DNA from 3 places in the Herbaspirillum sp. 1173 genome. Region 1 is predicted to be linked to each of the others. Evidence: predicted binding sites of a transcription regulator. Region 1 holds the regulator's gene; each other region holds the start of a gene.
What was found. Region 1 encodes HrcA, which represses chaperone genes, less so after heat shock. Its sites were predicted from a motif close to TTAGCACTCNNNNNNNNNGAGTGCTAA; they were not measured.

Region 1 (4,356 bases):
GGCGTGGCCACGATGAGGCCATCGGAACGCTGGTTGTACATGAAGCGGCCATCGACCTCCACCCGCAGCTCGACCATGCCGGAAGTGGAGCCACGCGCCACCACCACATCGTTCAAGGCCAGCGCGCGGAAGATCTCGCTGCCCTCGCGGTAGACCCGCGCTTCCAGCAGCGAACGCGACTCGGCTTCGACCTTGCCTTCCAGCATGTCGGCCAGAGCCGGTATCATGCGGTCCTGGGCGATATCGGTGATGAAGCCCAGGCGGCCCTGGTTGATGCCGATCAGCGGCACGTTGTAGGGTGCCAGCTGGCGCGCGATGCCGAGCATGGTGCCGTCGCCGCCGACCACGATGGCCACGTCGGCGTGATGCCCGATCTGCTCGGGCGTCATGCTGTCATAGCCTTGCAGGGCGATGTTCTCGGCGGTCTCGGACTCGAAGACCACGGTGTGGCCATGCGACTCCAGGAACACCGCGATGTCCGACAAGATCTGCGCGATGCCGACGGCCTGGAACTTGCCGACGATGGCGACGGTTTTGGGTACGGCTGCCTGAACGGGTAATTTGATGGGCCACATGCTGCGGATTAGACCATAATTTGAGATGACATTGTAATGAAACCAAGCGCTTCCTCCCTGCCCTCCTCGCCCGCTCCCTCCCCCATCGAGGCGGTCCTGTTCGATCTCGACGATACCCTGTGGGCCATCGAACCGGTGCTGGTGCGCGCCGAAGGCCTGCTCTACGACTGGCTGCGCGAGCATGCGCCCGCGGTGGTGGCGGCCCATACGATTGCCAGCCTGCGCGAACGCCGCATGGCCCTGATGAAGACCGACCCGATGTATCGCATCGACCTCTGGAAGCTGCGCCACACGGCGCTCTCCGAGGTCTTCCGCGAGCATGACGTGGACCTGGCGCTGGTCGACCCGGCCATGGCCCTGTTCTCCGAAGCCCGCAGCACGGTGGCGCTGTTCGATGACGTCGAACCGGCGCTGCTGCGCATGAAGGGCCAGCTCACGCTGGGTTCGGTCTCCAACGGCTTTGCCGACCTGGAGCGCATCGGCCTGGCCGGGCACTTCGGGGTCTCGATTGCGGCGCATCGCTTCGGCCGCGCCAAACCGGATCCGGCCATCTTCCATGCCGCCTGCGAGGCCCTGCAGGTCGCCCCGGCGGCGACGGTCTATGTGGGGGACGATCCGCTGCTGGACGTACAAGGTGCGCAGCGGGCCGGTTTGCGGGCAGTATGGATGAACCGTTTCGACCGCACCCTGCCCGAGGGCATCACGCCCGACGCCATCTGCCGCGACCTGCATGAGCTGCACGACTGGCTGCAGGCGCAAGCCTGAACCTTTGTTCAATTTTTGGAAGAACTGACGCGGCCGTCACATTTACCGGATATGCCGCTAGAATATGCCCCATGCAACTCGATAACCGCGCCCGCACACTCCTGAAGGCCCTGGTCGAACGGTACATCGCCGACGGCCAGCCAGTGGGCTCGCGCGCCCTGTCGAAACTGTCGGGCCTGGAACTGTCGCCGGCGACCATCCGCAACATCATGGCCGATCTCGAAGAGATGGGCTTCGTCGCCAGCCCGCACACCTCGGCCGGCCGCGTGCCCACGCCGCGCGGCTATCGCATGTTCGTCGACACGCTGCTCACCGTCGAGGCCATCGACGAGAGCGCCCTCGAAGGCCGCCTGCAGGCACGCCTGCAGCACAGCGGTTCGCCGCAGAAGATCATCACCAATGCGGCCCAGGTGCTGTCCTCGCTGTCGCAGTTCGCCGGCGTGGTGATGACGCCCAAGCGCGAATCGATGTTCCAGCAGATCGAGTTCCTGCGGCTGTCGGAAAAGCGCATCCTGCTGGTCATCGTCGACCAGGGCGGCGACGTGCAGAACCGCATGCTCCTGACCGACGTCGACTACACCCCGAGCCAGCTGACCCAGGCCGCCAACTACATCAACCAGCATTACGCCGGCCAGTCCTTCGACCAGGTGCGCATCCACCTGCAAGGCGAACTGCGCCAGCTGCGCGACGACATGACCGCGCTCATGCAGGCCGCCGTCGAAGCCGGCAGCGACGCCATGAACGAAGAGGCCGACAACAACGTGGTCATCTCCGGCGAACGCAACCTGCTGTCGGTGACCGACCTCTCCTCCAACATGAATTCGCTGCGCCGCCTGTTCGACATGTTCGAGCAGAAGACCGGGCTCTTGCAGCTGCTGGATGTGTCCAGCAAGGCCACGGGCGTACAGATCTTCATCGGCGGAGAATCCCAGCTGGTGCCGATGGACGACATGAGCATCGTCACCGCCCCCTACGAGGTCAACGGCCGCATCGTCGGCACCCTGGGTGTGATCGGACCGACCCGCATGGCCTACGAACGCGTCATTCCCATCGTCGACATCACGGCCAAGCTGCTTTCCAGCGCCTTGAGCCAGCACTGATCCCGGCCAGCACAACCGTCGCGCCAGGACGCAAAAAAGCCATGTGAGACCTCACATGGCTTTTTTACATTTTTCTTCATGCAGCCTTGCCGGAATCAAGCCAGGCAAGCGAAAGCAAACTTACTTCTTCACTTTCTTGCAGTTTTTGCAATGACCGTAGAGGGCCAGGGCATGGTCGGCGATCTCGAAACCGTGCTCCTGGGCAATCTTGAGCTGGCGCTTCTCGATTTCGGCGTCGAAGAATTCCTCGACCTTGCCGCAATCCAGGCAGACCAGGTGGTCGTGGTGCGAGCCTTCGTTGAGTTCGAAGACGGCCTTGCCGGTCTCGAAGTGATTGCGCTGGAGCAGGCCGGCCTGTTCGAACTGGGTCAGCACGCGGTAGACGGTGGCCAGACCGACATCGAGGTTGTCAGAGAGCAATTGTTTGTAGACGTCTTCGGCGCTGAGATGGCGCACGGAGGTGTTCTGGAAGATTTCGAGGATCTTCAGGCGCGGCAGGGTCGCCTTCAGGCCGCTGGCCTTCAGTTCGGATGGATTGTTCGGCATGGTAGAGTGGGTTCCCGGGTTTTACTGGTCTCGAACAGGCGCGGCGGTCCACTGGGAAGACCTGGCGGACCGTTCCGGCGGGGCGGTGGGGAACGCCCTTTTACACCCGGAACGCACTCATGCCTATTTAAGAAGTAAGTTCTAGCTTATCATATAGCGCTTTAGGCTCATGGCTCAACCCGGTTGAAATCTTTATGCGCATGCTTTCCCGAATGAAGTCCCGTCATCACACCACCGCCATCGGCGTCCTGGCTGCACTGGCCGTCTCGCTGGCCGGCTGCTCCTCGACCAAGGCACCGGAACAGGCAGCACCCACCGATACTTCGGGCGTGAAGGTGACCGGCAAGAGCAACAGCCTGTTCGGCTTCTTCAAGCCCTACCGCATCGACATCCAGCAAGGCAACTTCGTCTCCAAGGAAATGGTGGCGCAACTGCGCCCCGGCCTGACCCGCGACCAGGTGCGCTTCGTGCTGGGCACGCCGCTGCTGACCGACATGTTCCACAGCAACCGCTGGGACTACGATTTCCGTCTGGCCAAGGGCAACGGCGAGATCATGACCAGCCGTGTCTCGGTGTTCTTCAAGGATGACCTGCTGGATCACGTCGAAGGCGGCCAGAACCTGCCCACCGAAAGCGAATACCTGACCCTGATCACCGACGCCAAGGTCGGTGCCAAGGCCGGCTTCAGCGACAAACCCAAGGACGACAGCGAGATCAAGCCCGCCTCGCCGGTGGCGCCTTCCTCGGCCACCAACAAGTAAGCCTGGCAAGCCCCGTCCTTCGCACTTCTTTCTTCCGAGTTTTACATGACTGCACTGAATATCGCGGTAACCGGCGCCTCCGGGCGCATGGGCCGCATGCTGATCGAAGCCATCCTCAACGCCGAGGGCCTGCACCTCTCCGGCGCCCTGGATACGCCCGCCTCGCCTGCCATCGGCACCGATGCCGGCCTGTTCCTGGGCAAGACCACCGGCGTGATCATCGAATCCGAGCTGGCACGCGGCCTGGCCGGTGCTGACGTGCTGATCGATTTCACCCGTCCGGAAGGCACGCTCAAGCACCTGGAATACTGCGCCGCCCACGGCGTGAAGGTCGTCATCGGCACCACCGGTTTCGAGGCCGAAGGCAAAGCCGCCATCGCCGAATTCGCCAAGCGCACCGCCGTCATGGCCGCGCCCAACATGAGCGTGGGCGTCAACGTCACGTTGAAGCTGCTGGAACTGGCCGCCAAGAATTTCTCGCACGGCTACGACATCGAGATCATCGAAGCCCACCACCGCCACAAGGTCGACGCTCCCTCGGGCACTGCGCTGAAGATGGGCGAAGTCATCGCCGATGCGCTGGGCAAGAAGCTCGACGACGTCGCCGTC
Region 2 (4,356 bases), on a different contig from region 1:
AACAAGGTGCTGGCCGCCTTGAAATCCTTCCACGGCGTGGGCGTGACCTGCCTGATCTCGACCCACGACGAAAATTTCCTCACCGGTGCCGACCGCATCATCTACCTGGACCGTGGCCGCATCGTCGATGGCTGGCACAACGGCGTGGCCAATCCCGTGGAGGTGTCGCCATGAACTGGCTCCGACAGCATTTCGCCGCCATTGCGGACGCCCTGCGCCACCTGCTGCGCTCGCCGGGCAATTTCCTGTTGAACGTGCTGGTGGTCTCGATTGCGCTGGCGTTGCCCTTTGCCGGCCTCTCGGCGCTGGAAAACGTGCGCCCGATCTCGGAGCAGATGTCGGTGGAGCCGGAGATCAGCATCTTCATGAAACCCGATGCCAGCCGCGAGGCCGCGCAGGCCGTGGGCAAGACCATCAGCCAGGTGTTGAAGGACAGCAACACCAATGGCAAGGTCGAGTTCATCCCGCGCGAAAAAGCCTTCGATGCGATGAAGAGCAAGACCGGCCTGGCCGACGTGCTGGCCACGCTGGGCAGCAATCCGCTGCCGGACAGCTACGTGGTGCGCCTGCCCGGCTTCGAGAACGCCATGAATGCCAGCCGGGTGGATGACATCGCCCAGCAGCTCAAGAAGCAGCCGGGCGTGGATACGGTGCAGATCGATTCCGAATGGGTCAAGCGCCTGGCGGCGCTGCTGCGCATCCTGCGGCTGGTGCTGCTGTTCCTGGGGATCACGCTGGGGGCGGTGGTGGTGGCGGTCGTTTTCAACACGATTCGCCTGCAGGTCATGACGCAGCGCGACGAAATCGAGGTCTCGCGGCTGTTCGGGGCGACCAATTCCTTCATCTATCGTCCGTTCTATTACACCGGCGCGCTGCTGGGCCTGTGTGCGGGCGCGGTGGCGCTGGGGCTGGTGGTGGCGGCGCAGCAGCCGCTCAATGAAGCCATCCTGGATTTCGCCCACCTGTATGCCTCGGAATTCCAGCTGGCCCTGCCCAGCCCCATGGCCATCGGCCTGCTGCTGGCCATCAGCGGCTTGTTGGGCTTGTTCGGGGCGATGCTGTCGGTGCGCAGGCAGTTGGCAAGGAAGGCTTGAGCGCCAGCTCAGCCATCCGGTTCGCCTGGCCTGAAAGCCCGCTCATGCGGGCTTTCCTTTTTTGACAGGAACATTCACCTGATCCTGCTGCCCATACAATAAGAGCGGCGTCAGATCGTCTTCTACTTGAAGCCAAGTTCATTTGACCGGTTTACCACCCCCCAGCACCGAAGCTTCCCAATGCAGGATGGCCATTTCCTGCGCCTTGCCCCTCACTTGGCGCGCTGCAAAAAAGTGTTACAAGTTTCTGGCCCCCTTTTGACCCCAATCGCAACTTTTGTCGCCCAAAGGCGACTAATATGAAGGGGAAGTAATGCAATGATTAGCTGAGCAGCAATAGTTCTTGGCTATCAACACCGCACCATCATGCAATTAGCACTCTTGGGTGACGAGTGCTAGAATACCTTATTGAATTGCTCCAGTTTTATCGGAGCACTGCACCAAACAGCGTCTGGCCATGTTGGCCGCGCCGGGGAAGTTGGCAACATTGCCCCCGGCAACCGAAGCATCCGCTTCCTACCGTTTCATACTGTTTCCGCAAAGGAACCAAGGAGAATCCATGAAAACTGCGTCTGCACACACTGCACTCATGCCTGCCGAGTCCAATGCGCTCGCGCTGGGTTTTTCCGGCAGCCTGGGCAATATCGACGCGTATATCTCGGCAGTGAACCGCCTGCCCATGCTGACCCACGAAGAAGAGATCAAGCTGGCGCGCGACCTGCGTGAAAAGAACGACCTGGGCGCCGCTCAGAAGATGGTGCTGTCGCACCTGCGCCTGGTGGTGTCGATTGCCCGTGGCTATCTCGGCTACGGCCTGCCGCACGCCGACCTGATCCAGGAAGGCAATATCGGCCTGATGAAGGCCGTCAAGCGCTTCGACCCGGCCCAGAACGTGCGTCTGGTGTCTTATGCCATGCACTGGATCAAGGCCGAGATCCACGAGTACATCCTGAAGAACTGGCGTCTCGTGAAGGTCGCGACCACCAAGGCCCAGCGCAAGCTGTTCTTCAACCTGCGCAGCCACAAGGAAGGCCTGGACGCGATGACGCCGGCCCAGGTCGAGGCCCTGGCCAAGACCCTGGACGTCAAGCGCGAAGAAGTGATCGAGATGGAAACCCGTCTGTCCGGTCGCGACATCGCCCTCGAGTCGCCCACCGATGATGAAGATGACAAGTTCGCCCCCATCGCCTACCTGTCCTCCGACAATTCGGAACCGACCCGCGTGATCGAAGCCAAGCAATATGACCGCCTGCAGTCCGAAGGCCTGGAAGCGGCCCTGTCCAAGCTGGATGACCGTTCGCGCCGCATCGTCGAAGCCCGCTGGCTGGCCAATGACGACGGCTCGGGTGCGACCCTGCATGAACTGGCTGACGAGTTCGGCGTGTCGGCCGAGCGTATCCGCCAGATCGAAGCAGTCGCGCTGAAGAAGATGAAGACCGCGCTGCAGGCTTACTCCTGATCCGGATTTCATTCAGGTCAGCAGCAATGAAAAAGGCACCCTCGGGTGCCTTTCTTTTTATCCAAACGATTTATATCGTTTCAAGCCATCACGACAGCAGCAGCTTGATGTCATGCGCCAGCGTCTGCGGCCCTTGTCCGTGCTTGACGAACAGGCGGATGTGTCCCTGCGGATCAAATACGTAGCTGCCCGCCGTGTGATCCATCGTATAGCTGCCCGGCTGCTTGCCCGGCACCTTCTGGTAGAACACCTTGAATTCCTTGGCCACCTTCTCGGTCTGCTGCAGGTCGCCGCGCAAGCCAAGGAAACGCTTGTCGAAGGCCGGCACGTATTGCGCCAGCACTTCCTGGGTATCGCGCTCCGGATCGACGGTCACGAAGAGCACCTGCACGCGGTCGGCGTCCGGTCCCAGTTCCTTCATCACGTTGGACATCTCGACCATGGTGGTCGGGCATACGTCCGGGCATTGCGTATAGCCGAAGAACATCACCACCACCTTGCCCTTGAAATCGGCCAGAGTGCGCGGCTTGCCGGTGTGGTCGGTCAGTGCGAAGTCCTTCGCGTAATCCAGCCCGGTGACATCGGTATTGTTGAACTTCAGTTCAGGCTTGGACGGCCCGCAGGCCGCCAGCAGCGTTGCGCAGCCGGCCAGCAGCAGCGCCGAGAGGAATCGTTTCATGCGTTCAGGGAATCAGAAACTGCGGAACAGGAAGTAATGGTCCACCAGCAGCACCGCAAACAGGATGGACAGGTAGACGATCGAATAAGCAAAGGCCTTGCGCGCGATCAGGTCGGTGTAGTGGCGATAGATCTGCCACGAATACCAGAAGAAGATCGCGCCCAGCACGATGGCCGTGCCCAAGTAGATCAGGCCGCTCATGCCGATGGCAAAGGGCAGCATGCTCACCGCCAGCAGTGCAATGGTGTACATCAGGATGTGCAGCTTGGTGACCTCCATGCCATGCGTGATGGGCAGCATCGGCAGGCCGGACTTGGCGTAATCGTCGCGGCGGTACATGGCCAGCGCCCAGAAATGCGGCGGGGTCCAGATGAAGATGATCATCACCAGCACCCAGGCCTGCATCGGCACGTCATTGGCCATGGCCGCCCAGCCCAGCGCGGGCGGCATGGCGCCGGCCAGGCCGCCGATGACGATGTTCTGCGAGGTCGCGGGTTTCAGGATGATGGTGTAGATGATGGCGTAGCCAACGAAGGTGGCGAAGGTCAGCCACATGGTCAGCGGATTGACCAGGTTGTACAGGACCCACATGCCCAGGCCACCCAGCACGCCCGAGAACACCAGCGTCTGTCCCACCGTGATTTCGCCGCGCGCCATCGGACGGCGGGCGGTGCGCGCCATGCGCGAATCGATCTCGCGCTCGACCAGGCAATTGATGGCGAAGGCCGCGCCGGCCAGCAGCCAGATGCCCAGCGTGCCGAAGATGACCTTGTGCCAGTCCGGCAGGTCAGGCGTGGAAAGGAACATGCCGATCACGGCACAGAACACTGCCAGCTGCGTCACGCGCGGCTTGGTCAGTGCCCAGTACTGGGCGATGCGGTTGGGTTGGGCGGTCAATGTGGTCATGGCGTGACGGGCCGGGCGGATGCTGGTGGAGCAGCGGCGGCCAGGCCGGAGGGTGCGTAACGGACCTTGTAGTTTAACATGACCATCAGGATGACCAGCAGCGCCGCGCCGCCGTTGTGGATCACCGCAATGGCCAGCGGCCAGTTCAGATAGATGGTCGCCAGGCCAGTACAGAGCTGCAAACCCAGCACCGTCAGCATCCAGCGGGCGGTCTTGCG
Region 3 (4,356 bases), on a different contig from region 1:
GCTGCTCTGGCGGGTCGCCTGGTTGAAGTAGGTCCGGATCTCCAGCTCCTGATGATCCGACAGCGTATTGAGGTAACCGACGTCGAAGCCTTTGCGGGTACCGCTCCAGTTGTCGCGCTGGCGGGTGTTCTGGAACGGGTCGGCGGCGTACTGCGCGGTGGTGAGGCCGCCCGGCGTGCGGCTCAGCACATCGTAGTAATTGAACTTGGCGTGGAGTTCTGAACGCGGGGAAATTTCGTAGCGCATCTTCAGCGCAAAATCGTTGAGATGTTCATCGCTCTTGTCGCGCCATCCGCTGCCGTCCTGGCCCGAGTACAGGAAGGCCATGCCCAGGCCATTGTCGCTCTGGCCGCCGGCGAAGGCGGTGTACTGCGCATTGCCCCCGCCCTTGCCGTAGCTGTTGTAGCGCACCGAAGCATCACCCGAGATACCCTCGCCTGCCGGAATGGAGCGCGTCTTGAAATTGATGATGCCGCCCACGTTCTGCGGGCCGAAGCGCACCGCGCCGCCGCCACGGATGACATCGATCGATTCGATGTTGTTCAGGCTCAGGGGCGCAAACGAAAGCTGGGGCTGGCCATAGGGTGCCACCGACAAGGGGATGCCATCCAGCAGGACGGTGGAGCGCGGCGAAAAGCGTCCGGTCAGTCCGCGCACGCCGATGTTCAAGGCGATCGCGCTGCCGGAGCTACCGGCGCTGTCGCTGGACTGCACGCCGGGAATGCGGCGCATCACCTCGCCGATGCTGACGGCGCCGGTGCTGTCGATCTCCTGCTTCTTGACCACGGTGCGGGCACCGGGATAGGTCTTCACGCTGCTCTCGAAGCCAGTGCCGAGCCAATCGCTGCTGACCTGGATCGGTTCCAGCCCCGTCGGCCCGTCGGGCGCCGCGGACTGCTGCGCCATGCCGGCCAGCGGGAAGCCGAGCATCACGAGCGAGGCAAGGGTTGAAGTGGCGATACGCAGATCGCGTGCATGGTTGAATGGGGCCTGATTGTTCTTCATTGCATTTCGGTCCAATAAAAATACTGGCGAACCTCCGCCGTTCATTTCTTATAAAAAAAGGCTCTTCCGGACTGATCCGAAAGAGCCGCAATAATAATGATTCGCATTCTATTTTTTACATATTCAGAGCCATGCCTGCATTTCTCTTAACTGACCTCGAATTTTTTTGAGTGCCGCTGCGCAGACCAGGCGCGCAAACACGGCAATTGACGCCTTGAAAATTCCCCAACCCATCCCTATACTTAGCACTCGTCACGGCAGAGTGCTAACAGCGCCGCCGGGCGCAATCCCCTTTTTCATGCGGTGACGTCTGCTGCATTTGGAAGAAAACCGTTGCAGGCATCGCCGCAATCAATGCTAACTTATTGAAAATTAAGGAGTTCTCATGAATCTTCGCCCTTTGCACGATCGCGTTATCGTCAAGCGCCTCGACCAGGAAACCAAGACTGCTTCCGGTATCGTTCTGCCTGACGCAGCGACCGAAAAGCCGGACCAAGGCGAAGTCCTGGCCGTCGGCAACGGCAAGATCCTGGAAGATGGCAAGGTCCGCCAACTGGCCGTGAAGGTCGGCGACCGCGTTCTGTTCGGCAAGTACTCCGGCCAGGCCGTGAAGATCGATGGCCAGGAACTGCTGGTCATGCGCGAAGAAGACCTGTTCGCCGTCGTCGAGAAGTAATTCGGCATCCGGCCTTCCTTTTCCTTCTATATAGATAGAGAAAACGTGAAGGCCATCGGCAACAAGACAGCAGCCGGTGCTCCCTGAATCTTCAGGCCCGAGCCCGGCGACATGAACTGAACCGAATTTCTGGAGAATCCAACATGGCAGCAAAGCAAGTTATTTTCGGCGATGAAGCACGCGCCAAGGTCGTCAACGGCGTCAACATCCTGGCCAACGCAGTCAAGGTCACCCTGGGCCCCAAGGGCCGCAACGTCGTGCTGGAGCGCAGCTTCGGCGCCCCGACCGTGACCAAGGACGGCGTTTCCGTCGCCAAGGAAATCGAACTGAAGGACAAGCTGGAAAACATGGGTGCCCAGCTGGTCAAGGAAGTCGCTTCCAAGACCTCCGACAACGCCGGTGACGGTACCACCACCGCAACCGTGCTGGCTCAAGCCATCGTGCGCGAAGGCTTCAAGTACGTCGCCGCAGGCTTCAACCCGACCGACCTGAAGCGCGGTATCGACAAGGCTGTCACCGCCATCGTCGGTGAAGTGAAGAACCTGGCCAAGCCCACCACCACCTCCAAGGAAATCGCTCAAGTCGGCTCGATCTCGGCCAACTCCGACGCGGACATCGGCGACATCATCGCCAAGGCCATGGAAAAGGTCGGCAAGGAAGGCGTCATCACCGTGGAAGACGGCAAGTCGCTGGAAAACGAACTGGACATCGTCGAAGGTATGCAATTCGACCGTGGCTACCTGTCGCCGTACTTCATCAACAACCAAGAGAAGCAGATCGTCGCTCTGGACAATCCCTTCATCCTGCTGTTCGACAAGAAGATCTCCAACATCCGTGACCTGCTGCCGGTGCTGGAACAAGTCGCCAAGGCTGGCCGTCCGCTGCTGATCGTGGCTGAAGACGTCGAAGGCGAAGCCCTGGCTACCCTGGTGGTCAACAACATCCGTGGCATCCTGAAGACCGCTGCCGTCAAGGCTCCTGGTTTCGGCGACCGCCGCAAGGCCATGCTGGAAGACATCGCCATCCTGACCGGCGGCCAAGTGATCGCCGAAGAAGTCGGCCTGACCCTGGAGAAGGCTACCTTGGCTGAACTGGGCCAAGCCAAGCGCGTTGAAATCGGCAAGGAAAACACCACCATCATCGACGGCAACGGCGAAGCCGCTGGCATCGAAGCTCGCGTGGCAATGATCCGCACCCAGATCGGCGAAGCGACCTCCGACTACGACCGTGAAAAGCTGCAAGAGCGCGTGGCCAAGCTGGCCGGCGGTGTTGCACTGATCAAGGTTGGCGCTGCCACCGAAGTCGAAATGAAGGAAAAGAAGGCCCGCGTCGAAGACGCCCTGCACGCTACCCGCGCTGCTGTTGAAGAAGGCGTCGTGCCTGGCGGTGGCGTGGCCCTGCTGCGCGCTCGCGCCAACGTCAAGGACTTGAAGGGCGACAACGCCGATCAGGAAGCCGGTATCAAGATCGTGCTGCGCGCCATCGAAGAGCCGCTGCGCCAGATCGTCTTCAACGCCGGCGACGAGCCGTCGGTGGTGGTGAACAAGGTGCTGGAAGGTTCGGGCAACTTCGGCTACAACGCCTCCAACGGCACCTACGGTGACCTGGTGGAACTGGGCGTGCTGGATCCGGCCAAGGTGACCCGTTCGGCCCTGCAAAACGCTGCCTCCGTGGCCAGCCTGATCCTGACCACCGACGCCCTGGTGGCCGAAGTGACCGAGGACAAGCCGGCCGGCCTGCCTGGCGGCATGGGTGGTATGGGCGGCATGGGCGGCATGGACGGCATGATGTAATTGGCCTTCCGGCTGCAGGCCATGCATCGCATGGCCTGTGCTGCAAGCAAAAAACCCGCATCAGCGATGATGCGGGTTTTTTGTTGGGCGGCGATCGGAGCGGATCCGGAATGCAAGGCCTCCTCTCCGAGCTCGCGCAGCTGAGTTGACCGAGCATCGACCTCACAAAGGTTTCTGCATAAAAAAAGACCCGCATCCAAATGCTCTTGAACCCTAAACATACATAGTTGGCGAGGGAACATCCCGCGACGGTTGATGTTGTTGAGCTATAGCTCCATGCAGCAACTATGTAGAAACGCATAGATATGATGAAGAGCAAATGGAAATTTGGAGGATAGTGGCCCGGTTCGTGAAATCGCCCCACTCCGGTTAGGCCAGATCCCGAGTATGGCGACCAGATTAAATAGTGAGATGCTCAGAAGGTAAAAAAGCCCCGACTGGAAATCGCGAGGCATATTGGATTGTCTCGCGCTAATCGAGATCACTAGCTTGATTAGGGCCGGTTCACACTCAATCTGCGAGATGCGTTGCCTCCAGCAGGTGTGGTGGCAAGGCGTGTGTCAGGGCTGGCGGTGGTGCCGCCAGCCCTGATGTGCAACGCGGCCAGCGCCTTCTAGGGGCAACCCACCGGGAGAGGCCGCCAAGCATTGCCTGCCGTTGTTGCAGCTCCTTGCCGTGGCACCACCGACGCCACGCAGGCGAAGACATCGCAATCCTCGCAGCCCGCCACGAGATTTACCAACACACCCGCCAGCGCAACCCGGCGATGGTAAGGCAACACGCCGAACTGATCGCACATTGAGGCCGTCAACCTCAACCCGGAACGCGATTCGGTGATCTTGCCGTAGATGTTGAAGCCTTTCAACGTAAGTTTGTTTGGTC

Region 2: the regulator HrcA is predicted to act here: its motif matches at 1,467-1,493, upstream of rpoH (RNA polymerase sigma factor RpoH).
Region 3: the regulator HrcA is predicted to act here: its motif matches at 1,248-1,274, upstream of groES (co-chaperone GroES).

What each region holds. Positions count from the first base shown of each region.
Region 1 covers NZ_JAVDSP010000007.1:118,396-122,751, reverse strand. Annotated here, with positions in the region: gene J2X56_RS20810 (NAD kinase) at 1-575, opposite strand, end outside; gene J2X56_RS20805 (HAD family hydrolase) at 612-1,340, shown strand; gene hrcA (heat-inducible transcriptional repressor HrcA) at 1,412-2,440, shown strand; gene fur (ferric iron uptake transcriptional regulator) at 2,561-2,986, opposite strand; gene J2X56_RS20790 (outer membrane protein assembly factor BamE) at 3,199-3,747, shown strand; gene dapB (4-hydroxy-tetrahydrodipicolinate reductase) at 3,793-4,356, shown strand, end outside.
Region 2 covers NZ_JAVDSP010000012.1:32,068-36,423, reverse strand. Annotated here, with positions in the region: gene J2X56_RS24970 (cell division ATP-binding protein FtsE) at 1-174, shown strand, start outside; gene ftsX (permease-like cell division protein FtsX) at 171-1,094, shown strand; gene rpoH (RNA polymerase sigma factor RpoH) at 1,654-2,553, shown strand; gene J2X56_RS24955 (SCO family protein) at 2,642-3,232, opposite strand; gene cyoE (heme o synthase) at 3,245-4,138, opposite strand; gene J2X56_RS24945 (heme A synthase) at 4,135-4,356, opposite strand, start outside.
Region 3 covers NZ_JAVDSP010000004.1:185,074-189,429, reverse strand. Annotated here, with positions in the region: gene J2X56_RS15540 (TonB-dependent siderophore receptor) at 1-1,005, opposite strand, end outside; gene groES (co-chaperone GroES) at 1,391-1,681, shown strand; gene groL (chaperonin GroEL) at 1,825-3,474, shown strand; partial or broken gene J2X56_RS15525 (DUF262 domain-containing protein) at 4,337-4,356, shown strand, end outside.